3 regions of the Paenibacillus sp. Marseille-Q7038 genome follow, and region 1 is predicted to be linked to each of the others. Evidence: riboswitches for the same ligand, from Rfam matches in the RefSeq annotation. Region 1 holds a riboswitch; each other region holds the start of a gene.

Region 1 (10,134 bases):
ACCTCATTTGTTCCAAACAGTGTATTAATCAACGGACTTCCATCACCTGGTTCCGATCCTTCCCTAGGCATTGTATCAGGCACTATTACCCCAGGGACCTCGAGTACAGTTACCTTTTCTGTCGTCATAGATACGCTTCCGAGTCCACAATTCTTGAGTAATCAATCTTTTGTCAATTACTCCTACACATTGCCTTCGGGCAGAACACTCGGCGGAAATGTTTCTTCTAATATCTCCGTAGTTACCGTTTCGGCTCCTAATGTGACAGCTATTAAATTATCTTCATTCACTTCCCTTACTGTGGGGGATGTCAATACGTATACGGTAACCGTCGGGAACAATGGTATCGATACTGTAAATAATGTGATTGTTACCGATGCACTTCCTGCATCGACTTCGTTTGTTAGCGGAAGTGTGTATGTAGACGGAATCCAGCGTCCTACTGCGAACCCTTCTACTGGGGTGACGATCGGGAGTATAACTCCAGGATCTACGGTCAACATTACTTTTCAATACCGTATCAACTCGATTCCTACTACCTCTTTGTCGCAAATCGAAAATCGTGCAATCGTGACCTTTACTTCCGGTACATTCTCAGGCAGCACATTTTCGAATACCGTAAACACACCTGTATATAGCCCTATTCTCTCAGCTGTCAAAACAGCTAACACGATCAATGCTACGGTCGGAGATATCGTAGTGTATTCGATCACGTATACGAATATAGGTAATTATGGCGGTAACGTCGTTCTAACCGATCTCATACCAGAAGGTACAGCACTTATTCCGAACAGTGTTATTCTGAATGGTGCTCCGGTTCCAGGAGCAAATCCGGCAGCAGGTATGTCCGTCGGTGTTGTGTCATCTACAGCCACCGTTATGTTCTCTGTGGTCATTAATACATTGCCGGTCAGTCAACAATTAAGCAATCAAGCGGCTTCAACCTTCACTTATACCTTGCCTGATGGTAGAACACTGAATGGTTCTTTTGTCAGTAATTTATTGCAAATACCTGTTTCCTCACCAAATATTACACTCGTGAAATCAGCCTCTGTAGCAACCGCAGTCGTTGGTGACACCTACACATATAGCGTCCTTGTTACGAATAACGGGATTGCGAATGTAAATAATGCTGTATTGTCTGATGTGTTAGCGATCGAAAGTAGTTTTGTACCCGGAAGTGTTACTGTTGGCGGCAGTCCTCGAGTAGACGCAAATCCGGCGGGCGGAATTAACCTAGGTACGATTGCACCCGGCAGTGCAGTGACCGTAACTTTCGACGTGACCGTAAATACGCTGCCTAGTGCTCCTTACACAATCCAAAACCGTACTTCCGTTAGTTTTACCTCCGGTGCTTTTACTGGAGCTTCCTATTCCAACACAGTGAGCATCCCGATCTACCAGCCTATTTTTCAATTACTAAAAACAGCCAGCACCTCAAACGTGACGGTAGGCGATACCGTAACCTATTTCTTAAATCTCACGAACACAGGTAATTTACCGGGAATTGTCACTTTAACGGATGACTTACCTGATGGAGCCGTTTTGGTTCCGAATAGTGTACTCATCAATGGAGTCCCTCAGCCTGGGGTGAATCCGGAAACAGGTATTCCTCTCGGAAATGTAGCTCCTGGATCGAATATCAATATTACCGTAACTTTACAGATTGTCGTTGACACTCTTCCAGAATTACAACAACTGATCAATCAAGCATTTGGAACGTTTTCTTACGCACCCCCAGATGGACGATTGCTCGGCGGCACTTTTAGTTCTAACCCGCTCGTGATCCCTGTCTCATCACCAAATGTAACGGTTATAAAAACGACATCTACAGGAGATGCTGTTGTTGGCGATACCATCACATATACCGTAGTTATTACCAATAATGGAATCGTAGAAGTTGAAAATGTCGTCATGGTAGACCCCGTGCCTGCTGGTACTGAGTTTATTTCTGGAAGTGTAATTGTGGATGGAAACGCTAGACCTAATGCCAATCCAAATACAGGTGTTACGGTTGGGACCATTCAAGAAGGAGCTTTCTCAACAATTACATTCCAAGTACAGGTCGTTACGATATGAATTCGCAGGATAGAAGGAATTATGTATTAAACAATCAATCTTCTGTCCGTTTTGCTTCCGGCCGCTTTGAAGGTGTATCTTATTCCAACATGGTATCTATTCCGTTAACAGGTGCCATTCTCACACTAAAAAAAAGTGCTTCAGTGGAACAAGTGACGCTCGACAGCATCGTTACGTATCAGATTGAAATAGAGAATACAGGGAATGCCCCTGCAGAGGTTACGCTAACCGATACGCTACCGGAGGGTACTTCCTTTATTCCTAACAGCCTCTTGAAAGATGGCGTACCTATACCAGGGGCGAATCCCCGAGAGGGTCTGCAAATCGGGATCTTGCCGATCAATAAGAAAGTTGCGATTCAGTTCCAGATCATTGTAAGCAGCATTCCTGATTCTTTAACGCTGATCAATGTGGCCACAGCTAGCTATACATTCCAAGCGATGGATGGTCGTCTCATTACCAAAGAGCTCATCTCTAATCCAGTCACCTTATACCTATCTCCCTCTCAATTATCAATCTACTATTATGCCAATACGAATCAGACTTTTGAGGGAGATACCCTCACTTTTCTTATCCAAATCACAAATACAGGCAAAGATGACATCAGAAATGCAGTAGTTAGCACATCATTGGTAGGTGAGATGCGTTTTCTTCCAGGCAGTGTAGTCATTGATGGTCTCCTCGCCCCTGAACTTGATCCATCTGCAGGTATTACATTACCTTTCGTTGCCGCAAACTCAACGACACAAATATCGTATCAGGTGAAAATAGGGAAAAAGACAACTTCAACTCCTCTTACGAGTGTTGCAATGTTACTTTATATCAATCAGGGAGAAGAAATTACAATTCGTTCAAACCCGGTATCTATCTCCTATGTGGAACCGTTGTTATCAATTTCCGTAAACATAACTCCTAATCAAGTAACCTATGAAGATACCGTTATATATGAAGTGCTTATCCAAAATAAAGGAGAAGTTCCTGTCCAAGCAGTCTATGACTTACTTCAAGCCTCAGAGCTCAACCTGGTTCCAGGTACAGTAAAAATAAACGGCATTCTTCGCCCTGAGGTTTCTTTAGATACCGGACTTCCTTTAGGCACCTTAATTCCACACGCCAGCATATACATTACATTTGAATCGTCAGTTTCTGTGATCCCTAATTCCATTGTCCCTGCTGAAGAATGGATGAACCGCTCACTGCTGACTTACACATTTCGAATTAATGATGGGAGATCCGTTCGACTGACAACACTAGCTCTTACTCCTGTTTTTTTCTATGCTCCGCGCATAATACTTCATGTCCGCACCTCACCGAAGTTCGTGGAACCAGGCGACGACATTCTTTTTGAGCTAACCGTTCAGAATTTAGGAAATACGAAAGCAGATTTGTTTCTCACCTTACCTGCTCCGGGTGTGTCTACGATCCTAAATGGCATTATTCAGTCGTCTGATCGTAAACGTGAGCTAACAGATTCTGAGATGGAGCAACAGACAGTACAAATTACAGATATTCAGCCTAGTGAAGTAATTAAGATTATCTACACACTGCATATGCAAGTGCTTCCGCTCTTTAGACCCTCGCGGGGACGGGATGAATATGTGTTTTCCGACACGATCCAGGCACTTTGCACTTATGACTTTAATAATCGGATACACTCCTTTAAAGTGGTATCTAATGTCTATGAAATTGTCTTTACTGAGCACGATGAATAAGGAGAAATGAAAGGCCCGAGAGCATTATTTTAATGCTTCCGGGCCTCTTTTATCGTGTTGCTAAGTAAATTAGTCGGTATTAAAACATCTCCAATAATTCTGCTAATAAGGGTTAACCAACACCATTGTTCACAAAAGCGTGATAAATCCGAAAAAATGATAACGAAATTAGCAAAATCAGGTTGATAATTCATTCTGCCAATGTTAAAATTCGTTGTAGAGAAAGTAACATTTTCGTAATTATTTTTGTAACTAATTGTTATCATTATCATGAATATACAAGGTGCAATCACGATAACCGCCGAATTCTTACGCACCTAAGAAGCGGGGGACCCGCCTACCATGGGTGAATTGATCTCGAAACAGAGTGATCATAGGGTACCTTCAACCGAATCCTTAGCTAACCTCGCAGGCATTGGAAGGAGTATTACATTTTGAAAAAGAAACTCGCAGCAGCAGCATTAGGACTATCATTACTATTCACAGCAGGACTCGGGCAAGCTTCCGCTTCTGTACTTTCTACCACAGTAAATAAAACAGTTGGTGTTCCTTATAAATACGGCGGTACCACACTCTCAGGGTTTGATTGCTCTGGGTTTACTCGTTATGTATATAAAAAACTAGGTGTATCTTTACCCCATAGTTCGAAGCAACAATATAAAAAAGGCACATCAGTGAAAAAATCCGCTCTTACCAAAGGCGATCTTGTATTCTTTAATACAAGCGGTAAAGGTATCTCGCATGTTGGCATATACCTAAGTAATAACAATTTTGTCTCCGCTACCTCCTCTAAAGGTATTGCCATTACACCCATTAATAAGGGTTATTGGAGCTCAAAATATTATGGTGCTAAGCGTGTACTTAGTTCATCAGCTGCGAAAAAGGCCGGCTTATAGTATACATATAAACTGCCATCACGATTATGAAACTTCAGAAATTCAATATAAAAAAGGTCAGAGGATTACTCCTCCGACCTTTTTAGTAATTTTAAATTTGGCTGCTTTTGGCAATGACATAAGGCTGCTTAGCGTCACCGATCAGTGTGCGATCTGCCGTTAAATGTACATCTTTATCAAGAATTACATTCTCAAGCACTGCATTCTCCTCAATTACACACTTTTGCATGATGATCGAATTCCGAATTTGTGCCCCTTTATGAACTTTAACTCCTCTAAAAATAATACTGTTCTCGACCTGTCCTCCAATAATACAGCCATTAGCTATTAAAGAGTTGCTTACTTCCGCATTATCCAGAAACCTAGTCGGCGGTTCGTATTTGATTTTGGTATGAATCTCATTTTGTTTAAACAAACGTTGATATTGTTCTTGATTGAGTAAATCCATACTATTGCGATAGTAGCTTTCAATCGAGTTAATTACGGTATGATAGCCATCAAAAGCAAAAGCAGCAACGTTTAAGTTATGCAAATTATCTTGGATACCGTCACGGAAGAAGTAATCTTGACCATGGGCAATACAATGATCCACTAATTTCAAAAACAATTGTTTTTCCATAATAAAGGCACCAAGATATATATTAGGATGGTCTCCTTCTTGATGAATTCCGGTAACTTTCACACCGTCCACATCGACCCGTACGCAGGATTCATGTTCAGGAAGGATCTCATCTACTTTTTTATAAAGAAGAGTGACATCGGCTTGCTGAGAGATATGAAACTGATACATTTCACGATAATCCATAGAGTAAATATGCTGACTGCCCGTATGAATAATATGGGTGCCTTTTGCTCGAAGAAAATAATCACGATTATTATGAAAATGCTGTAAATCGCCTTTGGAACGGTCCGTAGGATCATTCCAGTCGGGCGGAAGTATAAAGAGTCCCCCGTGTTTGCGATCTAGATCCCATGGAGCTCCCTGCCCCAAATGATCAAGTAGCGACCGATACTTCCGGCGTACAAATAGCGCGGTATGATGAATGTTAGAATGCATTAAATTTGACAATACAAAATCGATTAAACGATACCGACCTGCAAAAGGAACGGCAGCACCGCAACGAAAATACGTTAATTCATTCATTAAATCGAGCTCTTGATCCAGGTTTACTACACCCATGAGTTGTTGCATACTCGGTCACCGTCCTCATTCATATTTAGCTAAGTCCATAAGTATGTTGTCGATATGTTTCGTCAATCAGTAATATTTCATCTTCTTGATCTCCATTACCCCCAACAACGGAGTAATCTTCGATAATCGTTCCTTCGCTTACAATCGCCTTGTGAAGCCTAACATTCTTCCCTATTTTCACTTTAGGCATAATTACTGAGTCCGTAATCACACTTCCTTCCCCGATCTCTACCCCATAAAATAATACCGATTTGCTGACTTCCCCTTCGACAATGCAGCCTTCATTCACGATGCTGTTACGTACCTTCCCTTTTGTGCCAATATAGCCCGCCGGTTCATTCGGATTACGTGAATAGATACGCCACTGCGGATCATTTAAATTCAGCGGAGGGTCGTCGCTTAACAGATCCATATTCGCTTCCCATAAGCTCTTAATCGTCCCTACATCTTTCCAGTAACCGCTGAATGGATAAGCGTACAGCTTCTTCTCATTCTTTAGAAGCAGTGGAATAATATCATGACCGAAGTCATAGGTGGAATCCGGATCTTGTTCACTTTCAAGAAGATGTTGTCTAAGGACAGACCATCTGAACATGTATACTCCCATGGATGCTAGCGTACTCTTCGGATGTTCGGGCTTCTCTTCAAACTCATAAATCTCATAATTATTTTTTGTATTCAAAATGCCAAACCGGCTTGCTTCATGCATGGGTACATCAACGACCGAGATCGTGCAGTCCGAATCATGGTCTTTGTGATATCGAAGCATGGCATCATAGTCCATCTTGTAGATATGGTCACCTGATAAAATAAGCACATGTTCTGGTTCAAACTGGTCAACAAAATTCAGATTACGATAGATCGCATCTGCCGTACCTCTGTACCAGTTATTACTCCCCTCTCTCTCATGTGGCGGAAGAACAAACACGCCTCCATTTCGGCGGTTTAAATCCCAATCACTGCCGATCCCTACATACGAATGAAGCACCAAAGGCTCAAACTGTGTTAATACACCTACCGTATCAATTCCCGAATTTGCACAATTACTCAGCGGAAAATCAATAATGCGGTAAGTACCCCCAAAATAAACAGCAGGTTTAGCCAAAGTCTTCGTCAGCCCTTTTAATCGTTTACCCTGACCTCCGGCCAGTAACATAGCTACCACTTCTTTTTTGTTCATGGAAAAGCCTCCTCAAGATGTAAAATTGTATAACTGCTGCTAAAGTGAGTAGAAATAAACAAATAACATATTGAAGATGCCTGTGACTGGACATTAGAAGATCAAACATTGTAGAGGTAACACCATGAAGGTTGGTCTTAGAAGATGGTTATTAGGGAGGTAAAACTTATAAAGGGTGTATAAGAAGAATAAATACTCTATGTTGTTAATTTATGTATACACAGTTCTATTTCATTATAATCATCGAAAATCCTTCCTAAAAAGCAGTGTTATCAAAATTATCATTAAAAATCGGAATCTCTGCCTAGGAAAACCTGCTATTATGTACCTTTCCTTCTTTTCGTCTTGCATTCGAAGACACCTGATAGTACAATACGGCTTTGAGTGTGAATAACAGCAAATCGAATTATAGCTTAGAAAGGGGATTATTCCCATGGAACTTCTCAAATCCACTTTGCCCGGTGTAGGTATGAAATATCAACTGGAAACCAAATCAGGTTCAAATTTCATTATCGTTCACCATGAAGATGGACGTCGTGAAATTTACTGCACAGATCCAGAAGATCATGAGAACATCCGATGCATCGCTGAGTTAGAGGATGAGGAGTGCATATTGCTCTCTAGTATTATAGGCGGATGGAACGAATAATAAAAAAAGAAATGGACAGTCCGACTTTTCTCTAACGAGAACGAGGTTAAGACTGTCCTTTTTAAATTCTTCTTTTTTTTAGACTATATCCAGCTCCAGTAGAAATTGAAAGGTAGCTCCTTTCCCTTCATCACTACTGACGCTGATCGTACCTCCCATCACTTCAACCAAACGTTTTGAAATGGCCAGTCCGAGACCGGTTCCACCGTATTTTCGATTAATGGAAGCATCTAACTGGGAGAAGGATTGAAACAATTCATGCTGTTTATGAAGTGGAATTCCAATACCTGTATCTTGAATTTGAAATACAAGTAATTTTCGATTAGTCAAGTGAGTGTTCATTTGTTCAATTTGTATAATCACTTCTCCATCATTCGTAAATTTAATTCCGTTACTGATTAAGTTAATTAAAACTTGCTTGATTTTGGTTACATCCCCTAAGAAGATTTCCGGGATATCCTCATCATAATTTTGTATAAGCCGTATACCTTTCTCTTCTGCTGAAGCGATAAATAAATCATGAACCTCTCGAAGTGCTTCCGTTAAGGAAAATGGCTCATGAACCACTTCTATTTTCCCGGCTTCGATCTTACTAAAATCAAGCAGTTCCCCAAACATTTGCATGAGTGTGTTGCTGCTGCTGGCAATAATCTCTGTATATGACTTTTGCTCATCATCGAGATCTGTATCCATTAATAAAGAAGTCATCCCCACGATCCCATTCATTGGTGTCCGCAGTTCATGACTCATCATCGCAAGAAATTCGGATTTGGCCCGGTCTGCATGAATCGCTTCTTCTTTTGCCTTCATAATCTCTTTGATAGAGGTAATATCTCTAATCACGACGACTGCACCTTTACGTTCACCCCGATCGATTAATGGAGTGACTTGATACTCAGCAATAAACGTACTTCCGTCTTTGCGTCCAAAAATCTCTTCTTTTACGCAGTGACTTTCCCCAGACAGAATACTTTCATATATTGGCATCTTTTCTGGTGTGTAGGGATAATGATTTTCATTAAATTGCAAAAATTGATTCGTAAGCTTAAGACCGATCGCTTCCTCTTGATATATGCCGAGCAGTTCGGCCCCTTTTTTATTCAAATAAGTCAAATGTCCCTCATAATCTACGCCAAATATACATTCATCTACTGCATTAAAAATAAGTTCAAGTTGGTTGCTAAGATTCTCGATTTCCTGAAGATACCGTCTGCTTTCTGTGATGTCGCTAGTAATACCATAAACACCTACCACCTTACCGTTTAGAATAGTAGGAACATTGATTACACTTGCTTCAATGGTATGCCCCTCTTTATGAAGCATACGAATATGGTACGATTGCGGGATCCCTTGGGAAGCCATAGAAAAGTGATAATCGGTCTTCTCTATATAATCAGGATGAATCAGTGGAGTATATCGGTCTGTAAGAAGCTCTTCTACCGTATGACCTGTTATCTTACACTGCCCTTCATTTACCCGCAGTAAATGGCCGCTGAGGTCCATAGAAGCTACTCCTAATGGATTATATTTGAACAGAGATTTTGATTCTTCCAATTCTCTTTCCGCTGCTAAGTCTTTCATTGGGGAAACGGCCTGAACAATAAAACAAGAGTCTTCCTGATCCGAATCCTCCAATAGTGAGAAGTGGAGCTGTACTTCTTTAGATTTGAGACGCTCCTTGTTTAGCAGAACTTTGTATTGTACTGAATCCTCGCTGCCTGTCTCTAGTTCGTTAGCGATCTGCTTAAAATTAATATATTCCATGTCTTGTAAACCTAATATATGTATAAAAGATTTAGAGAGCAAATTTTCTGAACAAAGTTCAGCCCATTTTTCGAACGCTTTATTCACTTTACATATTATTCCCTTATCACCAACAACCATGGCCATCGGAATGGGTGCATTCTGAAAGATGCTCTTCCAGACTTTACTGTCTGTTAAAGGCCCTGACATGTGGCCGCCTCCTTCACCTACCAATTGTATCTATTCTAATAGTTACCTCTTTTTACCTTACTCCAAACTAAGGTTACAAAAGATTCATATTTTAAATAAATATCCTCTCCCATCATTTTGCATAAGTAAAAAAAGCCTGTATTTATAAAAATACCGGCTTTTTATTCTTCGTCATTCATATCCTTATAAAAATAAGGTTGCATTCAAATATCGTTTAGAAAGGGAATGTAAATATGTTGTTTGTATGGATAAGGTGGCAATGAAAATGATATTCCTCACGATAAGATGTTGTCTTTCCGTTAAATAGGAGAAAGATTGCACTATCTCATCAGCTGCCGTCAGTACCTGTGCTTCTGCTGCCCGATCCGTGTGAATAAAACGCTCCTTCTCACAGTCTAACTGTTCAAAAAGATCCGCATACGTGTTGTACAAGATCAGCGGATTTAATAAATCATCGTCGTCCCGCTCAGGAT
Region 2 (10,134 bases), on a different contig from region 1:
CAAGCTCCATACGCCGAGAAGCGGCATTTGGGTGCACAATAAGTCCTGCTTCGATCAAGTCCTGCCAGTCAATAAGCGGCTTAGCTGTCTCATACGCCGTATGAGCTCGTGATAATGCCTCACGAATCGCTTCCGGTGAAGCATTCTCAACACCAATATCACCTTTACGAGTCGCATCTTTTTCTTTTATAAAAGCATGACTTACCCCGGGAACTTTATTCGCTATTATTTTACGAATACGTTCTCCTGCATGATCAGGATCTGTAAATACAATTACGCCCCTTCTCTGCTGGGCAAGTTCGATTTTTCTCAAAATTTGAGCATTAATAGCAGAGCCCCCAGTTTCAATGGTATCCGCATCTACAGCACGTTTAATGGCAACTGTATCATCTCTGCCTTCAACAACAATAATTTCTTTAATCATGACCGCTTGACTTCCTTTCTAAACAAAAAGAGAAGAGGAAAATTTCCTCTTCTGCATGTAAGAGGCAAACGATAGACCTGTGGTCTAAACTTTCGTTTACCTTATATAGCATCACCGAATCATGTTGTTAATACTATAGCATTAGCGATGCATTGTAAATTATATTTTAGTTCAGTTCCGGCTTCACAGGACCGATAACATACACGGTTTTTCCCTTTTTACGGCCAAAAGTCAAGGCTTGATCCAGACTGTCATAATACACGTCTATTTTATTTCCTTTAATAGCTCCGCCCGTATCTTCAGCACGGCGGAAGCCGACGCCTTCAATGTATACCCACCATCCAAGTGGAATCACATTTGGATCTACAGCAATTGTACGTCCTTCCTGTACACGAGTACCGGACGCTGTTTTCGTTCCTATACCTTCTTCTTCCGAAGAATAGGCTGTCATAGACACATTATTAAGTACTTTTTTTGCTTTGAAAGACACACCGTCTTTCGTTATTGTATCACTGGTTGAAGAAGAGGAAGATACCTTCTTCACTTTATCCGATAAAGATTTGTTACTTGTATTAGGTGTACTTGCTGCCGCCACAAGTGTCTCGGGTTCAGGTTCAGGTTCAGGTTTAGGCTCTGGCTTTTTCTTGGATCCGACAGCAATGACTTTATCGACTCGGTTCTTCGCAACTGTCTTATCCGTCATTTTCTTGGATACCAACTCGCCGTCCTGGAACACTTTCTCGATGGTTTGAACCATCACACCTTCTTGCCCATTTTGTATTACGCGGTTATCCCCTTTGTACAAGCTAGGGTCAGCAGTTTTGATTACTTTATAAGGAATCGCAACTTCTTGTTTTGCCGTTTGTTTTGCTACCCGGACAATTTTAATATTAAGATCTGCTTTCACCGCGGTGTCCACAGAAGGATATACTTTATCATCTTCTGATACCTTCACGCCCTCATTTGCAAGCGCTTCTTGGACTGTATCCTTTGTCGTATAAATTTGTTCCGTTTTTCCATCCGCTGTTACGTTCACTGCAACAGCTCGTTTAATGGTAACTTGATCTCCATCTTTGATTGCTCCATTCAGCGGCATCGAAATCTCATCATGGGGGCTTACTGTGATTGCATGCTCATCCAGCATTTCATTAAGCATACCCTCACGAGTTTCCAGCGTTTGGACCTTGCCATCCACGACTAGTGAAATTTCTTTACCTCCCTGACTGTAAACAATAAGAGAGACCATAACTAACAGTGCGATTGAGAAGATTGCGACTAGTATCATTTGACGCAGATTCTCATGCTTCCATCGCAACGCGTAAGACTTGCTGGATGATGGTGACTCATGGGTCTCCTCTGGTTGGAAATTTCCCACTTACTCCGTCCTCCTTCGTAGCCCCGCCGTCAAGAGTAATGCATGATAGTATTTTGACGCGACTATTACATTTGTATACAGAATCAGATCACTCTGTTTCTGCACCATGTGCCACTCTTCGCGGCATGATGTTTCCTCCTGTTAACCAACAGTATGACGAGGTTGTAACTTTTATTCTTCTAAAACAAAAAAGCCAGTAGAGAGTTTTTGAGGAGCTCTCTCATGGCTTCCGGGTAAGTTCACAAGAATAACCGGAAACATCATACGCGAGTTTACCTCTTTATACGCTTACGGAGTTAGCTGTCGGATTGGGACGCAAGAGTCGCCCTGGATCAGGTCATTAGCTCATGGCTAGTGCCTTTTCCTTCACCCCAAGACTCAAAATGAATCAAATATGATGGTCTAAAGTGTATAGCGATATGCTTGTAAGACCACCTTATTGGTTCCCCCGTTCTTCGGTTTTCGAAGAATTCAGCGAGAATAACACACGAAGTGAATTTTTCAACATTTCACTGAAACGATGATATCCTGTTTATATGCATGTTGTAAAGCCGTATTCAACTACGTTTTTCTAAATAAATGGTTAAAAGTTTGTAATAAACACGTGAAAAACCTTCCAAAAAGGTGAATCGCTCTTGTTTACTCACTATTTCATCTATTTTGCTCCATATATGAACTATATTCCAAATAGTTCCAGTGCATTTCGGGTCGTAATCTGCCCGATTTCCTCTACAGATACCCCCTTTAATGCTGCTGCAGCTTCTGCCACGAGCGCTACATGTGCCGTTTCATTTCGCTTTCCGCGATACGGATGTGGTGTAAGGTATGGAGAGTCCGTCTCAATCAATAATCGATCCATAGGTACCTTGGCAAGTACCTCTTTCGGCTGTTTCGCATTCTTAAAAGTAATAGGGCCTCCGAACGAAAGATGGAATCCCATATCAAGACACATTTGTGCCGTTTCCCAGCTTCCTGAAAAAGAGTGCATGATTCCGCCGACTTCATGTGCTTTTTCTTCACGCAGGATTTTAACTATATCCTCATGAGCGTCTCGGTTATGAATAACAATCGGCATGCCGATTTCTCTAGCAAGTCCAATCTGACGCCGTAAAACCGTATGCTGAATTTCTTTCGGAGAAGTATCCCAGTGGTAGTCTAGCCCAATCTCCCCGATCGCTACCACTTTCTCATGCTCACACAAAGAAGCAATCCATTCCAGGTCTCCATCTTTCATCGTAATGGCATCAACCGGATGCCAGCCAACAGCTCCGTAGATGAAATCGTACTTTTCGACAAGTTCCATGGTCGTCGGTATCGTTTCGCGATTAAAACCGATATTTACCATCCGAGTTACTCCCGCATCGAGAGCACGCTGGATCACTTCTTCTCGATCGTTGTCAAATTCTGCTGCATCTAAATGGGTATGTGTGTCAAATAACATCGTTTTGTGCCCCTCTCTTGCTATGAATGAAAAGTATCTATTCTAAAAAAAGATTACATGCTTATGAAAATATTTTTGCAATTTGAGGTGGAAGTTGTTCTAGAACGGCTCTCACTTTTTCTTGTGGAAAATATAAATGATAATTGCCTCGCTGAATTCCACTAATGGACCGAACGATTTCAGATACTTCTGAGATATCGCGCAGTCGTTCCTGTTTATCGATGATAATGATTTGCTTTTGGCTATCCTCATCATCCGGACGAAACACATCATACGGCAGATCTGATGGAAAATCAATTTCCAGGTCATACTCTGGATTAAGTCCCGCTTCTTGAAAAGCATTTGTCATTTCTGTGATTTCATCAGCTGACTTAAGATCTACTTCTACATATTTATACAGTTTTCGATCCAAGAATCGCGTACATAATTCCCGCAGCAATTCATCCTTTTCTTCCGTCCACTGGTTAAATGCAGTTTGTATAATGGACTCATCAATACGAAGATATTCTTGTACCGTAATATTCCCTTTAATGAGGGAAAGGAGTGAGGGTAACATAAATCCGAATGAATATTCGCTTTGAACAAGCTCTTTTGCTCTTCTAAAGATTTGACGAAGAATAATTTCTGAACTGCGGGTTACAGGGTGGAAATATACTTGCCAATACATTTGATAACGAGCCATAAGATAATCTTCTACAGCATGCATTCCTGAATCCTTTACGACAACCCTGCCATGATACGGACGCAGCATTCGTAGAATTCGATCGAGATCAATCGTGCCATAGTTTACCCCAGTATAATAAGCATCTCGTAATAAATAATCCATACGATCCGCATCCAGTGGACTCGACACAAGGTTTACTACAATTGGTTTATCGTAGGTCTTTTCAATGACAGAAGCGATCTTCTCGGGAAAATCAGGCGAAACCGTTCTTAGAATTGCCCCGATCTCCGTATCTCCCATAATAATTTTACATGTCCACTCTTCATGATTCATATCAAATGCTTCTTCTATAGAATGTGAAAAAGGTCCATGGCCCACATCATGCAACAGAGCCGCACAAAGTGCGACAAGTTTCTCTTCTGTCGGCCAGTCAGTATAACCACTTCGCTCAAATTGCGAAATAATTTTTCTTGTGATTTCATAAACACCGAGCGAATGAGAGAAACGACTATGTTCAGCTCCATGAAAAGTTAGATAGGAAGTTCCCAGCTGTCTAATTCGACGAAGACGTTGAAATTCAGGGGTATTGATCAGCTGCCAGATAATTGGATCTTTAACATGCACATAATTATGAACTGGATCTTTAAAAACCTTTTCTTCAGTTAGTTTTAGTTGCATATGTCTCAATCCTCCTCAAGATAATGAATTAAAATTCAATTGCGCGCAATCCTTACATCAATTTCGACTTTTAGTCAACTATTTATTATTTTTTTCGACATTTTACGACATTTTGTGTCGAATTAGGCTATAGTTTTGATTTCCAAATCGACAAGCGTTATAATAATAAAAGCGACAGTGAAAATCATAGATAAACCAGTCCTTTTAATAGATGCTCATTAAATATTAATCTAATAAGTCATTTTTAATGTTGACTGATTTGGGAATGGTTGGTATGATGATTAGCATAAAAGATAAAATAATGTCGAATAATGCAATTATAAGTGATGGCGAGAGGAGCAACAAATTTATGATGAAATCTACAGGTATTGTAAGAAAAGTTGATGAACTAGGACGGGTGGTTATCCCGATCGAACTACGTCGTACATTGGGCATCGGAGAAAAAGATGCTCTGGAAATTTATGTTGACGGAGAGCGCATCATGCTCAAAAAATACGAGCCAGCTTGTATCTTCTGCGGTAATGCAGAGAACGTAACATACTTCAAAGGAAAAATTGTTTGTCACGAATGTATTTCTGAAATCCCTGCACCTGTGACTAACTAAGGAATATAGGTTATAAAAGATACTATAGAAAAGCTATCATTTTAAATTAATTATAGATTTCTTCACCATTTTATATATAGCTTTCTTTTTTGATTTTAGTCTTAACTACGGTTATCTCTAGCCTTTTTATACTCCTTAATGCCTTCGCCCGTTACTTGGTAACTGGCGAAGGCATTTTTTGATTTTCGGCATTATTTACTCTTCTTTTAATAAGGCATTGTAGATATCTCTTTTCGATAATCCGCGATCAGACGCTGTTTTTTTCATTGCATCCTTTCGGGATAATCCTTCATTTTCATAATGCTCTACATGCTGACCTAACTCTAAGTTTTGCCACCATTCATTCTGCAGCGTATGTTCTTCCTCGGCGCTCATTCCCTCCACAATGACACAGTACTCTCCAATCGGTGGATTCTCCTCAAGCCAATCGATACAATCCTGTACGCTCCCTCTTACATATTCTTCATGTCTTTTTGTCAACTCTCTAGCGAGAACCACATTTCGATTGCCATAACTCTCAAGTATGATTGTTAATGTTTTCAGTACGCGATGTGGTGATTCATAGAAGATTAATGTCCCTTGGGAGTAACCTACTGCTTCTAAAACCTTTTGCATATCCTTTTTATCTCGCGGTAAGAAGCCAATGAACGTAAATCTTTCTGTAGGTAAACCTGACGCAATGAGAGCAGATAAAGCGGCATTAGCACCGGGTACAGTAACCACGGGAATACCTGCTTCAATGGCCAGCGTAACTAGGTCAGAACCAGGGTCTGAAATAGCCGGCATTCCTGCATCACTAACGAGGGCCAAATTTTTTCCTTCTATTATATAACGTATTAACTCAGGTCCACTTGCAGCTTTATTATGTTCATGATAGCTAAATAAAAGCTCAGGACTTATCTCAAAATGACTAAGTAATTTTCTTGTCATCCTTGTATCCTCAGCAGCAATAATGTCGCAGTCTTTCAGCGTCTGTACTGCACGATAAGTCATATCATTTAAATTACCTATGGGTGTAGCAACTAAATAGAGTGTTCCTGTCTGTATCTCACTATCAAAACTTTTCTGTATCTGGAATTTCATTTATTCTCCCCCTCTAGATTGTGCTCACCATAATAGATGTTCATAATCTCCTCACAGTATTGTCCCTCTTCGTTATAGACAATCAGAGGCGGGAGCATTCTTACATCCGGTTTTCCATCACGTAAAGCTTCAATTAGCACCATGTTTGCCTCTTTATCAATCCGAGGGTGAACCATACGAATACGTTTAGGCTCCAATCGGTATTTACGCATCAGCGTAATGATTTCTCCGATACGCTGTGGTTTATGAACCATAGAGACTTTTCCTCCTGTACGCACAAGGTGCATACAAGCTTTTATAATGTCTTCCAGCGTTCCGTTCAGTTCATGCCTCGCTGTAGCTTGATGTATACTCAGTTTAATGTCACTTCCATTCAGAGGCATATAAGGTGGATTCACTGTGATTGCATCATACTTTCCATACCCAATCTGTTCAGCAAAATTCCGCACATCCCCCTCGTAAATTTTGATCTGCTGATCCAGCTGATTTAATTGCACACTTCGTCTTGCCATTTCTGCTAATCTGGGTTGAATCTCAACTGCATCAATAGAAGCTTTTGTCCGAGTGGTTAACAGAATAGGAATGACTCCGTTACCCGTGCATATATCTAGAATTTTCCCTCTTTTCGGAATCCCTGCAAACCTTGCTAAGAGGACTGCATCCATGGAAAAACTAAAAACTTCATCGCTCTGAATGATCTGTAGATCATGCGTAAGAAGATCATCTAATCGTTCAGAAGGGTGTAAAAAGACTTCGTTACTTTTCATTTTTATCTCTTCCCTGCCTTACCCTTAATATCGTTCCTAATCCCTAAAAAAAAACCGTAGGGAACCCCTACGGCTCATTACTTATTCAAAAATGACAGACAGAACAGACAATCGCCTTCCGTTCGTAAATGACCATAATAGACATTACAAATATGAAAACCTTCATAATACAATCGAGCCAAGTTGTCATGACCTTCACCAACAACATCTTCTTCTGGCTCAAGGACATGAGTCTGAGGTACAGGAGTCTTGGGTGTAGGAGTAGCCTTCTCGGCAGAAGCTCCACGCTTTAACACCTTACGAAGTTGCTCGTTCTCTAGTGTGATACGCTGGTTCTCTTCGAGCAATTCCTTTACGATCATTTTCAGCTCTCCCAGATCACTGCTCATTTGTCCCATTTGTGTTTCCATTTCAAGAATGTGTGCAAAAACTGTTTTCTTCTCCAAAATCCCACCCCGAAAGCAAACATAATGGTTTACTTGATGACAACGTCATCCATTGAAAGTTCTTTCACTTTATTTATCTCAAACAACTGAACATGAATGGTTCGATTACCTGCATGTATTCCAACGACCTTACCTTCACCAAGTGAGGTAACCACAAGTTTTCCTACTGCTGGCATCTCTTCTTTAACACTCTCATAGTTATCATGCTCAAATTTCAAGCAACACATAAGTCTTCCGCAAAGTCCTGATATTTTGGTTGGATTGAGCGAGAGGCTCTGATCCTTCGCCATTTTGATGGATACGGGTTCAAAATCCCCAAGCCATGAGGAACAGCATAGTACTCGTCCACATGGACCTATTCCTCCAAGCATTTTCGCCTCATCACGCACACCAATCTGGCGTAATTCAATACGAGTACGGAAAATACTTGCCAAATCTTTCACCAGTTCTCTAAAATCTACACGGCCTTCTGCCGTAAAGTAAAATATGATCTTATTACGATCGAAAGTAAATTCTACATCAACCAGCTTCATTTTGAGGCCATGGTCTCTGATTTTATTTAAACAGGTTCCAAATGCGTCCTTTGCTGCGAGCTTATTCTCTTCCACCACTTTGGCATCCGCTTCTCCTGCAATACGAATGACCTTTTTGAGAGGCAATACGACGTCAGATTCCCCGACTTCCTTCTTACCTATAACTACTTTGCCGTACTCAATCCCGCGAGCGGTCTCTACAATAACGCTAGAATCCTTTTCAATAGGAAGATCGAGGGGATCAAAGTAATAAATTTTGCCCGCTTTTTTGAAACGGACACCGACTACACTATACAAAAAATTAACCCCCTTGTATACCAATAAAACCTCTATTGAAGTCTTTAAATAAAAGACCGCAATCAAAGCGTAATATGTTAAGACATTGCTAGGGTAAAGAATAAAAAAACAATATATTTATTGCTGACTAGACCCTTTTAAAAAAGTTACGATGCAAGTCCAATCAAAAATTGCTCCACACATAGTTGTCCATTCATATTCGAACGCAATTTTTTTCTGCATTCTGCAGCTAAATCCATATAAGATACCCACTGCTCTGTCGAACGACTTCTTGCTATCGTAGAAATGGCGCTAAGTTGATCTATAAAAATAACGTTCTCTTGCTTGCCGTAAGTTACATAAAGCATGTCCTTGAACCACAAATGGAACATATCAAACATCAGTTCAAGATGTTCAGAAAGTCCTGTCTTGAAAAGTTTCTGTTGTGCAGAAACCAGCGACATACTGCCTCTCGTCAGTGACTCTCCTCCTAATTGTAACATTACATTTCTAATTTCTGCAAACCAATTCTGGTCAAGCAGACTCTTACATGACTCTAACCCTGAGGTTAAAAAAGCGGCCGTTCTCACAAGTGCAGGTGAATATCCTTCTTTCACAAACACCTCTTCGATTCGCTCTGGACTAAGTGCCTTAAAGGGAACCTCTTGTGTCCTGGATAGAATAGTGGGAATCATAGCGCCTTTGTTACTTGTTATTAAGATCCCTACAGCGGGTACCTGAGGTTCTTCAAGAAACTTTAACAAGCTGTTTGCAGCCTGTGTCGTCATCTTATCTGCCTGATCTATAATGTAAATTTTACGATTGTTGTTCTCGGACCGGTAATTAAAAATTTTCTGCAGCTCACGAATCTGATCAATCTTAAGGCTGGCCCCTTCAGGCTCTATATAATGTAGATCCGGATGGTTCCCGTGTTCCACCTTACGACATTCCAGACATTCTCCACACGCATCATCCTGCTGACGAGTACAATAGATCGCTTGGGCTAATGCAGTAGCCATTTGTCGCTGCCCGCTGCCCGCAGGACCACTGAATAAGTAGGCATGACTGGTTGATTGTTGCCGAAGTCCGCTTTGCAGCATTTGTTTTGCTGTTTCCTGGCCCATAATATCACGAAAAGACATGAGATGATCCTCCCCATGCTATATTGCCGCATGAATTATGTTTGTATGACAATTCTATATATTCAATTCTTCATCAAAAAGAATTACAAATCATCATCTTTATCTATTATATCATGTTAACTGGTAATATAAATTTTAGGATGATAATAAAATTAATTACCAGTTAAAAAGGAGCTATATATATAAAAAAAGACAAGTTAGAGTGCACTTGTCTTTCGCTAAGTTTATCTAAAAGCTGAGATTAATAAGCATTCCGCGAATCTCGCCAATTTTTTGAAGGAGTTCCATCTTCCCTTGCTCTGTTTGAAGCATCTCTTCAGCCATTTTGAGCAAAACCTCATCTACCTCATCTAGAAGTAGATAACGCTTCCCGCGTCCTCTACGATCCCAACCTCTAGATTCTTTCATGCTTACGCCTTGCCTTACCGTATCCTCTAGAAATCGTTTAACGAGTTGCTTATACGCTTTTAACTCACGAATCGTCATGGAACGTGCAAGCCGGTCCCCCTGAAGTTGAATTTCGTTCAACCGGCGAGTTAGCTCCTCATTCGATGCTCTCTCTCCCTGTTGCTGCATCATGCCGGTAAATTCCTTATTCTGTACAGGTTTCGCACCTGATTCAGATGAGCTTATTCCATTCTGCAGCGGCCGAAATCCTGGGTTGATTTTCACACGTATCCCTGCTTTCATCTTAAAACAAA
Region 3 (10,134 bases), 970 kb from region 1:
ATCCAGAAGGATGGCTTTTCGTTATGGGTGGTCTATTTGTAGCTATCGTATTATTCATGCCTAAAGGTCTTGTTGGTGTATATCACAGTGTAACCGGCATGTGGGTCCGAAAAGGAGGTGTACGAGATGGTCAGTCCGTCCGTAAACGTAAGCATAAGCAAGCAACTTCCTAATGAACAGATCGTACTCACGGTTCAAGATATCACGGTTTCTTTCTCTGGATTTGTTGCGGTACGTAATATGAATTTATCCTTAAAACAGCGAGAACTTCATTTCTTGATCGGTCCAAATGGAGCTGGCAAAACAACGATGCTTGATGTGATCTGCGGAAAAACCAAACCTGTATCAGGTCAAGTTCTTCTTCCGGATGGGACAGATCTCATTTCTAAAAAAGAACATCAGGTCGCAAGACTCGGTATTGGCCGTAAGTTTCAAGCGCCTTCTGTATTTGGGGGGCTCACAGTACATGAGAATTTAGAGATCGCACTGAATCCTAATAAAAATGTATTCTCCACGCTTCGTAAACGGCGAGGGGGATGTCTCACAAGAGAAATGAAAGAAGTGGTGGAACAGATTGGTCTAGGACAACGCTTGAATCTTAGGGCGGGCTCTTTATCCCATGGGGAAAAGCAGTGGCTTGAAATTGGAATGCTTTTGCTTCAAAAGCCTGAAGTGCTGCTGCTTGATGAACCTGTTGCAGGTATGACAGATGAAGAAACGAATAAGACGGGGATTCTGTTAACGGAGATTGCAAAAGAGCGATCTGTAGTTGTGGTGGAACATGATATGGAATTTGTTAGACAGTATGCGCAGAAGGTCACCGTCATGCATGAAGGAACACTGCTCACTGAAGGAACAATGCAGGAGGTTCAGCAGAATCCAGTAGTTGCCGAAGTGTATTTGGGCAAAAGGAGGGAAAAGGATGCTGTTACTGAAGGGGATTGAATCCGGATACGGGGAAAGTATGGTGCTTCGTCAGGTGCATCTCGATATAAAGCCAGGTCAGGTTGTATGTTTAATGGGTCGCAACGGAGTGGGAAAATCGACACTGCTACGAACCCTAATGGGTATTCTGAAGGTGCGAAAAGGCAGTATTCATTGGGATGGAAAAGAAGTAACGAAGTGGGATTCAGCCAAACGTGCTAGGGGCGGAATCGGCTATGTTCCCCAAGGAAGGGATGTTTTTCCGCAGATGAGCGTCAGAGAAAACCTACTGCTTGGACTTGAAACGGCTCCTAGAGGAACAAAAACGATTCCAGCAGATGTACTCGAAATGTTTCCTGTGCTGCAGACGATGATGAATAGACAGGGCGGCGATCTAAGCGGTGGTCAACAACAGCAGCTTGCCTTCGCCAGAGCGCTTGCTCCAAGGCCGCGATTATTGCTGCTGGATGAACCGACAGAAGGGATTCAGCCGTCCATTGTAGACGACATTCGCGATGTTATTATTCAGATTAAGAATCAGGGAGATACAGCAATTTTACTTGTGGAACAAAGTGAAGAATTCGTTCGAAGCGTGGCGGATTATATCTATGTAATGGATAAAGGTGCTATAGCGATGCATGGGAAACCGGAAGAACTCGATCTTGCCAGCTTCGAACATTATCTTACGGTTTAATGAAGGAGTTTTAATGTTGTGATGAATATCGTGCTTCTCTAAGCAGCTCTGCCTTGTTCGGGTGAACAAAGCAGAGCTGCTTGTTTAGGATTCATCTAGAAATTGAGAATACTGAGGATACACTCTTCTTATACAATCAGGACATATATCGTGTGTAAATTCGGCGTGTGTATTTTTTTCCACAAAACGCTCAACGGGATTCCATTCATCCTCATCATCTCGAATTCGTTTGCATACAGCGCAGATGGGCAGCATACCCCGAAGGGTTTTGATCTGAGAAGAAGCATGGCTGAGATGGGTTTCCATGGTTTTGAAAGGGGTGATGTCATAATACGAAATGAGGAGACCGATGAAATCGGGCTGAAGAGAAGTTTTGTATAGGGCAGCTTCTAACCAAAACCATGAATACCCTTGATCTGTAAGGGTGCTTAATTCGCAGGTATAGCCGGTTGTATGTCGCTCCAATACTTTTTGTAGATTAAGAATAATGAGCTGTATATTATGTATGCAGGTTCCTGGGATTTCGCTAAGGACCTTGTAATAATCCATCTTTAGATAGCTCTCTGCAGGATAGGGGAGAAGCTCAGAAATTTTGGTGAGCCATGTTTGATTGTATGAAGAAATATGTCCTTCTTCATTAATTATTACCGTCGCAGAACGAAATTGATTGTAGGAATCTTCGAGTGTAAGCGGGTTTGCTTCAGACAATGGCAGTCTCTCCCTATTAAATATTTCGTTCTTGAAAAAAGAATAAAGAAGGAGTTTTCTTCTTTGTTTTTCCAGAAAAGTATGATTATATTATATACGTTATTACGTCATCTAACAATGATGAATAACTTACATACGTCTTTCTTTTCCGACAATATCGACGATACATGAGGAAAAACACGCCGGAATGGATAGTCGGCGTGTTTTGGGGATGAGTACGGAGAGGGGTTTCTTAATACGAGGTGAGTTTCGATGGAACTCTGGATGCCTTTGTTACTCCTTCATTGAAAGGAAAGTTAGGAATAAGGGGTTGTATGGTGAATCGAGAGCGATGAAATACAGAGGCATCAGACAGATCTATTTTGTTCCATTCCTGATCCAAATGATCTCCTAATGTCTTGCGTAGTTGTTCAAGTTCGTTTGGTTCCGTAGAGAGAAGTTGAGTAGCGTGGAGGAAGCACGCATTCTTGGCAGCGTGGAGATAACCGGATACGGCGTTTAATAGGGGGACACCAAGCTGGTGATTAATCCAAGCATGTACGACAGGTAAGGAAATGACAGCGCCATACTGTTCGGCGGCTTTCTCAAGTGGAGAGAAGTCCATCCATGGATGCAGTGCTTTGGATAACTTGATAAGTCGTTTTCCTGTTGCTCTTGATGAATTCCGTTTATCGGCAGGGAAGTGCTGAACATGAAGCATCTTATCGATAAGTGCTATTCTCCAGTAATCTTGCTTAGCAGAGGCGGTGTATGTTCCCTTGATGGCGAGACCTTCGATTCGGATGAGATTAGGGTAAAGTTCGAGACGCATAAACGTCTCCAGATCCTGCGAAGTACGGATCACTCCTTTCTCAATCTTTGACTTAAGTCCGAAGGAGTGAGAAAACCCTCCTACTTGAAGTGAGGAATCAAGCAGTTTTACGTAGTCGAGCAGCTTATTTCCTCGGTTCATTCGGTTCGCCTCCCTGAATTATCGTGATAATGGAAATTGATCAGAGTAGAGATTGATTACGGTGTTATATTTGTGTGATATTATTAAGATTCCGTTGTATTTGATACCTATTTTGACATACAAAAACCGGTAAAGTCAACAAAAATCTGTTATTTTTCAATAATGTGTTATGTAAATTAACATCAATTTAACGTAAAGTGGGTATTTTTGAGTGCCTGTTTTTTGTTTTTATCATGTAAAAAAATATTTTTTATTTTCATCTTTACAACACATAGGTTTATGTGTATAATATATTTTGTTGGCACGAAAATATTGCTGATAAACAAGTTGCGCGGTCGTGGTGGAATGGCAGACACGCTACCTTGAGGGGGTAGTGGGTGTATACCCGTGGAGGTTCGAGTCCTCTCGACCGCATAAAACAAAAAGAGACCTTGAAGTCATGACTTCAAGGTCTCTTTTTTGTGCTCTTATCACTTAAGTGATAAGAGCTTCGCGATATCAGCTTCAATCTTGTCCGGGGTCGTCTGTGGACTGTATCTTTTTACAATGTGACCTTCTTGATCCACAAGAAATTTAGTGAAGTTCCATTTAATCGCTTTCGATCCTAAAATACCAGGTGCCTTGCTAGTTAAATATTTGAAGAGGGGATGAGCTTCCTCGCCGTTCACATTTACTTTCTCGAACATAGGGAAACTGACACTGTAATTCATCTGACAAAATTCAGCGATGTCATCGCTTGTCCCTGGCTCTTGATGAGCGAATTGATTACTTGGAAAACCGAGCACTTCAAAAGACTGTTGATTGAATTTGTCATAGAGTTCTTGCAGTCCTTTGAATTGTGGTGATAGTCCACATTTGCTGGCGGTATTAACGATAAGCATAGCTTTACCTTTGTAAGCTGACATGTTAAGCTCTTGACCTTTCAGGGTGCTGACATTGAAATCATATATGGACATAGATTGACCCACCGCCTCGTCTTTTTCTTCTCATTATAAGAGAATGGATAAGGGTTTTACAATATTTTCTACAATTAAATTTTAAACAATTAATATAGGAAGTTAAACAATACGCAGGAAGTTTATATCTTGTCTTCTCTAGGTTTAATGAAAGTGTGTGAAATACAGAGATACGAAGAGATTAGAGGAAATGGAAGCTTTATTGTTTCGTGTTTTGAGTGAATTAAGGGGATTATGGCTTAATATTGGCTGAAGTGAACTTTTGAGTACCTTTACACCATTTCGCTTCGGGTGTATGATTCATATCGTAAATCTTGAGCGCAAAGAAAGACGAGTTACATTTTATAAAACAATAGAAATTCTCATTACTATGCTTGCTGAATTTTCGTCTGATTTATTCAAACGAAAAACGGGGGAACCAATGATAGCAGGGCTGATTGAATCGGTGTGAGAACTGATTCAGGAACTTTGTTGGGGTGAATCTTTTGAAGTGGAATGGCATTTGCCATTCGGTGGATAAGGAAGGGCGGCTCTCACCGTCCGAATCCGACAGCTAACCTCGTAAGCTAATAATTTGAGAGAGGAATGATGAATCTTGTGATCGTTTATCGACCGCAGGGGCGCTAACCCTCTGTGGTTTTTTATTGTTTTCTACGCTGAATTTTTAGATTCATCTATTTATTTTTCGGTGGATCTTTTATAAAAACGGGGGAACCAAACGGGAATGAACATTCGAAAGATTGTTTATTCCAAGGGGTGAATTTCCGGGTCGTCAGACCGGGAATAGGGCAACTCTCTCTTGTCCGAATCCGGCAGCTAACCTCGTAAGCGTATATAGGGAGAGGCAGCAGAACCGTGAGCACCCGAGAGGGTAATCAGGAATTTTCGTGATTCCTTATATTCCTATTCGGGTGGGAGAGCGCCGGCATGCCTTCATGATGTAAATGGTGTTCTTTTTTTGTTGTCTTTTCAATCATAGGGAGGCTTACACAATGAATAATGAAATCATTCTGGTTACTGCACCTAATGAAGCAGCTCGAAATTTTATTCGGTTATTAATGTACAAAAAGCTATCCTTTGCTGTTCTCACGAATAGCGCACAGGAAGAAAAACAGGTTAGACGACTTGGAGTGCAGCATATTATCCGAATGGATACTGCTTTTGCTCATAAATGGGCGTTGCCTAATGCAACAGTAGGGCGGATATTTTTGTTTGAAAACAGCATGAATTTAACCTGTCGCTTTCTACAAATATGCAGACCATGGACTCAAAAACCGATAACGATCATTACTCAACAGAATCATCCTCGCGGTGTATACCGGGGGATGGGAGCGAATCATATCGTTTTCACAATCAAGGGTGAAGTCGGGTTCTTGTTGAACGAAGAGCGAGCTGCTGTTAATTAGAATGTTTTTCGATTGAAATGATAAATGTAAAAGTTATTTTGCATCTATGATGTAGTAGGGTGGGCATCCCTGCTATGATTGCGGAACAAATCTTGCATTGCTATAATGGTCAAATAAGATGCACATAGTGTGAGACTCATGATCATCATGGGTCTTTTTTATATGGAAGATCATTGTAACTTGAAAGGTTGAGGCAGTAGATGGGAATGTGGTCTGACGTGAAGTGGCTTTTTTTTGATGTAGGGGACACGCTTGTCGATGAATGGATACCCGTGGACCATATTATGAATCAGTTTGTAGAGCGTGCTGCAGATCGAGGTTATTCAATAACGATTGAGGATGTTAGGGGGAAGTTTATCGAAAGTTACTCTACATTTATTGATTCCCCTATGCAGTATGCCATCTCTCGGTTGATTGCGAAGGAAGAGGATCGGGCTTATATTCGGCCTAAGTTGAAATTCCGTAAAGAACTTGAAGTCCCTTATCCAGAAGCTAAAAAAATTCTAGCTCAGCTCGGAGAACATTACCAAATTGGCATTATTGCGAATCAGAGTCCAGGTACAGCTGAACGGCTTCAGCAATATGGCCTTAGTTCCTATGTTGATGTTATCGCCTGCTCCGCAGAACAAGGACTAGCTAAACCGGACGTAAGACTGTATGAATATGCTTTGCAAAAAGCAGGCTGTGCTCCTTCGGAAGCAATAATGATTGGTGATCGTATTGATAACGATATTGTTCCTGCTAAATTACTCGGGATGAAAACAATCCGAATTTTACAAGGGTATGGAAGATACCAACCCTCTGCAAGCGCAAGTGATACGCCGGATTATACCATATCCAGTTTAGATGAATTAATATCACTGCTTTTATAATTCTAAATTGAAAAAGAATTTAAAAAAATAGTCTGCACAGTAGAACAACTCTGTGCAGACTATTTTTTATGCTTAGAAAAGGGTTAATGCGAGCAGACATACATTTAAAATAACAATAATGCCTGCAATGGTCCAAGATAAGATGCTTAGCCATTTTTTATTGACGAATTCGCCCATCATTTTTTTGCTGCTTGTAAACATGACAAGTGGAATGACGGCAAAAGGAAGCTGTAACGATAAAATGACTTGGCTCAGAATTAGCAGATCGGTGGTGCCTTTCTCACCTGCAATCGCCGTAACAATGACAGCAGGGATGATGGCAATAAGCCGGGTCGCCAGTCGTCTTAGCCATGCGGGCAATCTGATATTAAGGAAACCTTCCATTACAATCTGACCGGACAGTGTGCCGGTAAGTGTTGAGTTTTGCCCTGAAGCTAGCAGTGCAATCCCGAATAAAATACTGGCCATCGTCGTTCCCAGAAGCGGGGTAAGCAGATGATATGCATCCGTTATATCTGCTACATCAAACATCCCTGCTTGGTGAAACGCAGCTGCCGAGACCACGAGGATCGCGCCATTAATAAACATGGCAATCGTCAGTGCGATGGTCGAATCGATCGTCGTATAATGGATTGCTTCTTTTTTGGCTTTGACCGTATTTTCAATCTTACGTGACTTCACGATAGAAGAATGGAGATATAGATTATGCGGCATAACTGTTGCTCCAAGGATACCAATTGCTATATAGAGCATTTCAGGATTACGCAGCACCTCGGCATCGGGAACGAGACCTTGCATAATACCGGAACTGCTGGGATGCGCCATAAACAAATCGATCCCAAAACAAACTGCGATGGTTCCCATTAAGACGATGACGATACTTTCTAAAGTCCGAACTCCTCTATTCTGCAGTAGCAGAATTAGAAGAACATCGACGGCTGTAATTATAACCCCATACAAAATAGGGATTCCAAACAATAAATTGAGTGCAATGGCTGAACCGATGACTTCTGCAAGATCCGTAGCTGCAATGGCTAATTCTGCGAGAACCCAGAGTACTGCAACAACTGCGGGGCTGAAACGTTCACGGCATGCTTGTGCAAGGTCTTTACCTGTAACAAGGCCAAGTTTGCCTGAGAGTGTCTGGAGTACAACGGCCATGAGATTAGATAGGACGATGACAAACAGCAGGCGATAACCAAACTGGGATCCGCCTGCAATATCTGTTGCCCAGTTCCCTGGGTCCATGTAACCAACCGCGACAAGGAAGCCGGGGCCGGTAAAAGCAAGTAGCTTACGTAACCAGGATGCGTCTGTAGGCACCGTAAGAGAACCCGTATAACTTCCATCTCCGGATTCTGCTCCAGATAGAGAGTACATTGAATTTGGTTTTTTTGTTTTTTAGAAAAACTCATAAGATGTCACCTGTTTCTATTGAAAATGAAAATTACAGAAAATTTAAATATTTTTCAGAAAATATCTAGTGCTTACAAAATATATTGTACTACTTCAATTTTATTTGTCTAGTGCAACATTTGTGTACCAGTAAAATAAATTATTTAATGCGGTACATGTTCATTTTTACATATAAACGTAAATTAATATTTTGAATACACAAAAAAACAAGCAAAGAATAGAAATGCTATCTTTGCTTGCTAAAGTATCTTCTATAGATAGGGTATTAGGGGGAATGTTCATCCTAATTGTGGATACAATTCAGACCAAACAGCATCCATAATTCCTTGGATATTATTTTCTTCGCTATTAATCGCAATTACCGCTTCTTTATCAGGTAAGACGACAAGCAGCTGACCATGAGCTCCATCTGCACGGTATGCTCCGTGAGTACACATCCAGAACTGACAGCCATATCCAACCCCCCAGTCTCCTTCAGCAGGGGTATTTATATGTTTGCGGGTAGCATAAGTGATCCAAGACTCCGGGATTAATTGTTCCCCATTCCATTCTCCTTTGTTTAATAGCAGCTGACCGAACCGAGTCAATTCTTCATTGCTGATGTTAAGTCCAGTACAGCCAAGTGTAACGCCAAGCGGCGAGCTATCCCATTCCACGTCATAGATCCCAAGTGGAGTAAATAGCCGAGGAACCAAATAATCTCGAACCGTTTCACCCACTGCCGCTTGCACGAGAGCAGATATCATAAAAGTATCACCGCTGCTGTATGTAAATTGTTCTCCCGGTGCACGGTCCAGAGGTATAGAGAGATAATGCTTGGCCCAGTCTTTTTCTATGAGAGTATTGCGCTCATGGGCCCATAATGGAGGGTTATCATGTCCTGTTGACATCGTCAGCAGTTCATATAGTGTGATTTCTCCAGGAGAAGGGATCATGGGGTTGGCTGATTTATGAGTTGTAGAGTAAGAAAAGAAATCACTGAGTTTTGTTTCGAGTGACAATTTTCCTTCTTCTAATGCAAGACCCACCGCCATGCTGGTAAAAGATTTACTGACCGAATGCTGCAGACGGCGCTCATCCCTTGTTACATCCCAGACCCCAGCAGGCTTTCCCTCTTGAAGAATTCGAACAGAGCAGACATTTAGCTCATTGTTCGTCACTTGTTGAACAAAGCTGGTTAAATCAATCGTCATGACAAACTTCCTTTCCTGTTTATTTAGGTCAAGGGAGTATCAGTAACTCATTCCATACGAAAAAACATTTCAAAACAGAGGGTTCTTGTTGTGCAAAGAATGGTATTACAGGTGTGTAAATAAGTCAATCTTAAACGAATTTGTTTTAATTCCTGTGAGAAGTTTAAAAATAGATATGCAGGAACATCACATCCTAACGTAACAAGCTAGGAACAAGATGTTAATATACTAAATTTACTAGGATAAGGAGCGATTAAGATGGAAGCATTGTATACAGCAAGCGCAACCGTACGCGGAGGAAGAGATGGATCTTTTGAAACATCAGATGGTGTACTTCGCCACGACTTATCTACTCCAAAAGAATTGGGCGGTGCAGGTGGAAATGCCACTAACCCAGAGCAACTATTTGCAGCAGGTTATGGTGCATGTTACGAAAGCGCACTGAGCAATATCGCTCGTAAAGAAGGCGTGAAATTAAGTGATGTAGAAATCACAAGTAATGTAATGATCGGGAAGGATCCGAAAGATGACGGGTTCCAACTTGCCGTTCGTCTTGATGTGAAGATCCCAGGTGTTGACCGTGCGAAGGCAGAAGATTTGGCTAAGAAAGCACATGATTTCTGTCCTTATTCCAAAGCTACACGCGGTAACATCCCAGTTGAACTTAACGTCATTTAAGTGAATCAATTTCAGAGTTATGAAATTAATTCAGGTATATAAAATAGGATCTTGCGGAAAAGTCGTGTTTCATTAGACGATCTTTCACGAGATATAAAAGAGACCTTGGTGGGTTCGCCAAGGTCTCCTCTTTTGTAGATGACTTTACGATCTATTCAAATATGTTTCTATACAGGGGTATATTGATTTGACATCAGGGTTAAAATTCTTTAATATGACTAAGTACTAATATGTACGTGGCATGAATAAATTTGAAATCACAGGTGATTACATGTCTTATAGACCCCAGATTGTTGACTTAACAACTGCTAGCCGCAATGAAGAATCGGGACTTT

Evidence for each region. Region 1 has a riboswitch for cyclic di-AMP ahead of ACWPWY_RS05685 (C40 family peptidase). Riboswitches for the same ligand answer to the same signal wherever they lie in the genome.
Region 2: linked by a shared signal. The riboswitch ahead of ACWPWY_RS18980 (ubiquitin-like domain-containing protein) and the one ahead of ACWPWY_RS05685 (C40 family peptidase) in region 1 are both predicted to bind cyclic di-AMP.
Region 3: linked by a shared signal. The riboswitch ahead of ACWPWY_RS01000 (hypothetical protein) and the one ahead of ACWPWY_RS05685 (C40 family peptidase) in region 1 are both predicted to bind cyclic di-AMP.

Annotation. Positions count from the first base shown of each region.
Region 1 covers NZ_CBCOOM010000001.1:1,170,698-1,180,831, reverse strand. The annotation lists gene ACWPWY_RS05695 (DUF7507 domain-containing protein) at 1-2,079, shown strand, start outside; gene ACWPWY_RS05690 (hypothetical protein) at 2,076-3,791, shown strand; cyclic di-AMP (ydaO/yuaA leader) riboswitch at 4,081-4,221, shown strand; gene ACWPWY_RS05685 (C40 family peptidase) at 4,226-4,687, shown strand; gene glgD (glucose-1-phosphate adenylyltransferase subunit GlgD) at 4,779-5,879, opposite strand; gene ACWPWY_RS05675 (glucose-1-phosphate adenylyltransferase) at 5,905-7,059, opposite strand; gene ACWPWY_RS05670 (hypothetical protein) at 7,493-7,708, shown strand; gene ACWPWY_RS05665 (PAS domain S-box protein) at 7,787-9,661, opposite strand; gene ACWPWY_RS05660 (DUF1836 domain-containing protein) at 9,845-10,134, opposite strand, start outside.
Region 2 covers NZ_CBCOOM010000002.1:377,300-387,433, forward strand. The annotation lists gene rnmV (ribonuclease M5) at 1-424, opposite strand, end outside; gene ACWPWY_RS18980 (ubiquitin-like domain-containing protein) at 591-1,799, opposite strand; cyclic di-AMP (ydaO/yuaA leader) riboswitch at 2,071-2,286, opposite strand; gene ACWPWY_RS18985 (TatD family hydrolase) at 2,476-3,240, opposite strand; gene ACWPWY_RS18990 (HD domain-containing protein) at 3,302-4,582, opposite strand; gene ACWPWY_RS18995 (AbrB/MazE/SpoVT family DNA-binding domain-containing protein) at 4,932-5,186, shown strand; gene rsmI (16S rRNA (cytidine(1402)-2'-O)-methyltransferase) at 5,382-6,269, opposite strand; gene ACWPWY_RS19005 (tRNA1(Val) (adenine(37)-N6)-methyltransferase) at 6,266-7,036, opposite strand; gene yabA (DNA replication initiation control protein YabA) at 7,114-7,482, opposite strand; gene ACWPWY_RS19015 (PSP1 domain-containing protein) at 7,512-8,312, opposite strand; gene holB (DNA polymerase III subunit delta') at 8,459-9,433, opposite strand; gene ACWPWY_RS19025 (YaaR family protein) at 9,662-10,105, opposite strand.
Region 3 covers NZ_CBCOOM010000001.1:197,137-207,270, forward strand. The annotation lists gene urtC (urea ABC transporter permease subunit UrtC) at 1-173, shown strand, start outside; gene urtD (urea ABC transporter ATP-binding protein UrtD) at 127-945, shown strand; gene urtE (urea ABC transporter ATP-binding subunit UrtE) at 923-1,618, shown strand; gene ACWPWY_RS00980 (hypothetical protein) at 1,703-2,326, opposite strand; gene ACWPWY_RS00985 (urease accessory protein UreF) at 2,559-3,278, opposite strand; tRNA gene ACWPWY_RS00990 (tRNA-Leu) at 3,610-3,692, shown strand; gene ACWPWY_RS00995 (glutathione peroxidase) at 3,749-4,234, opposite strand; cyclic di-AMP (ydaO/yuaA leader) riboswitch at 4,600-4,818, shown strand; cyclic di-AMP (ydaO/yuaA leader) riboswitch at 4,911-5,081, shown strand; gene ACWPWY_RS01000 (hypothetical protein) at 5,227-5,640, shown strand; gene ACWPWY_RS01005 (HAD family hydrolase) at 5,841-6,512, shown strand; gene ACWPWY_RS01010 (Nramp family divalent metal transporter) at 6,585-7,892, opposite strand; gene ACWPWY_RS01015 (serine hydrolase domain-containing protein) at 8,207-9,121, opposite strand; gene ACWPWY_RS01020 (organic hydroperoxide resistance protein) at 9,380-9,799, shown strand; gene ACWPWY_RS01025 (hypothetical protein) at 10,071-10,134, shown strand, end outside.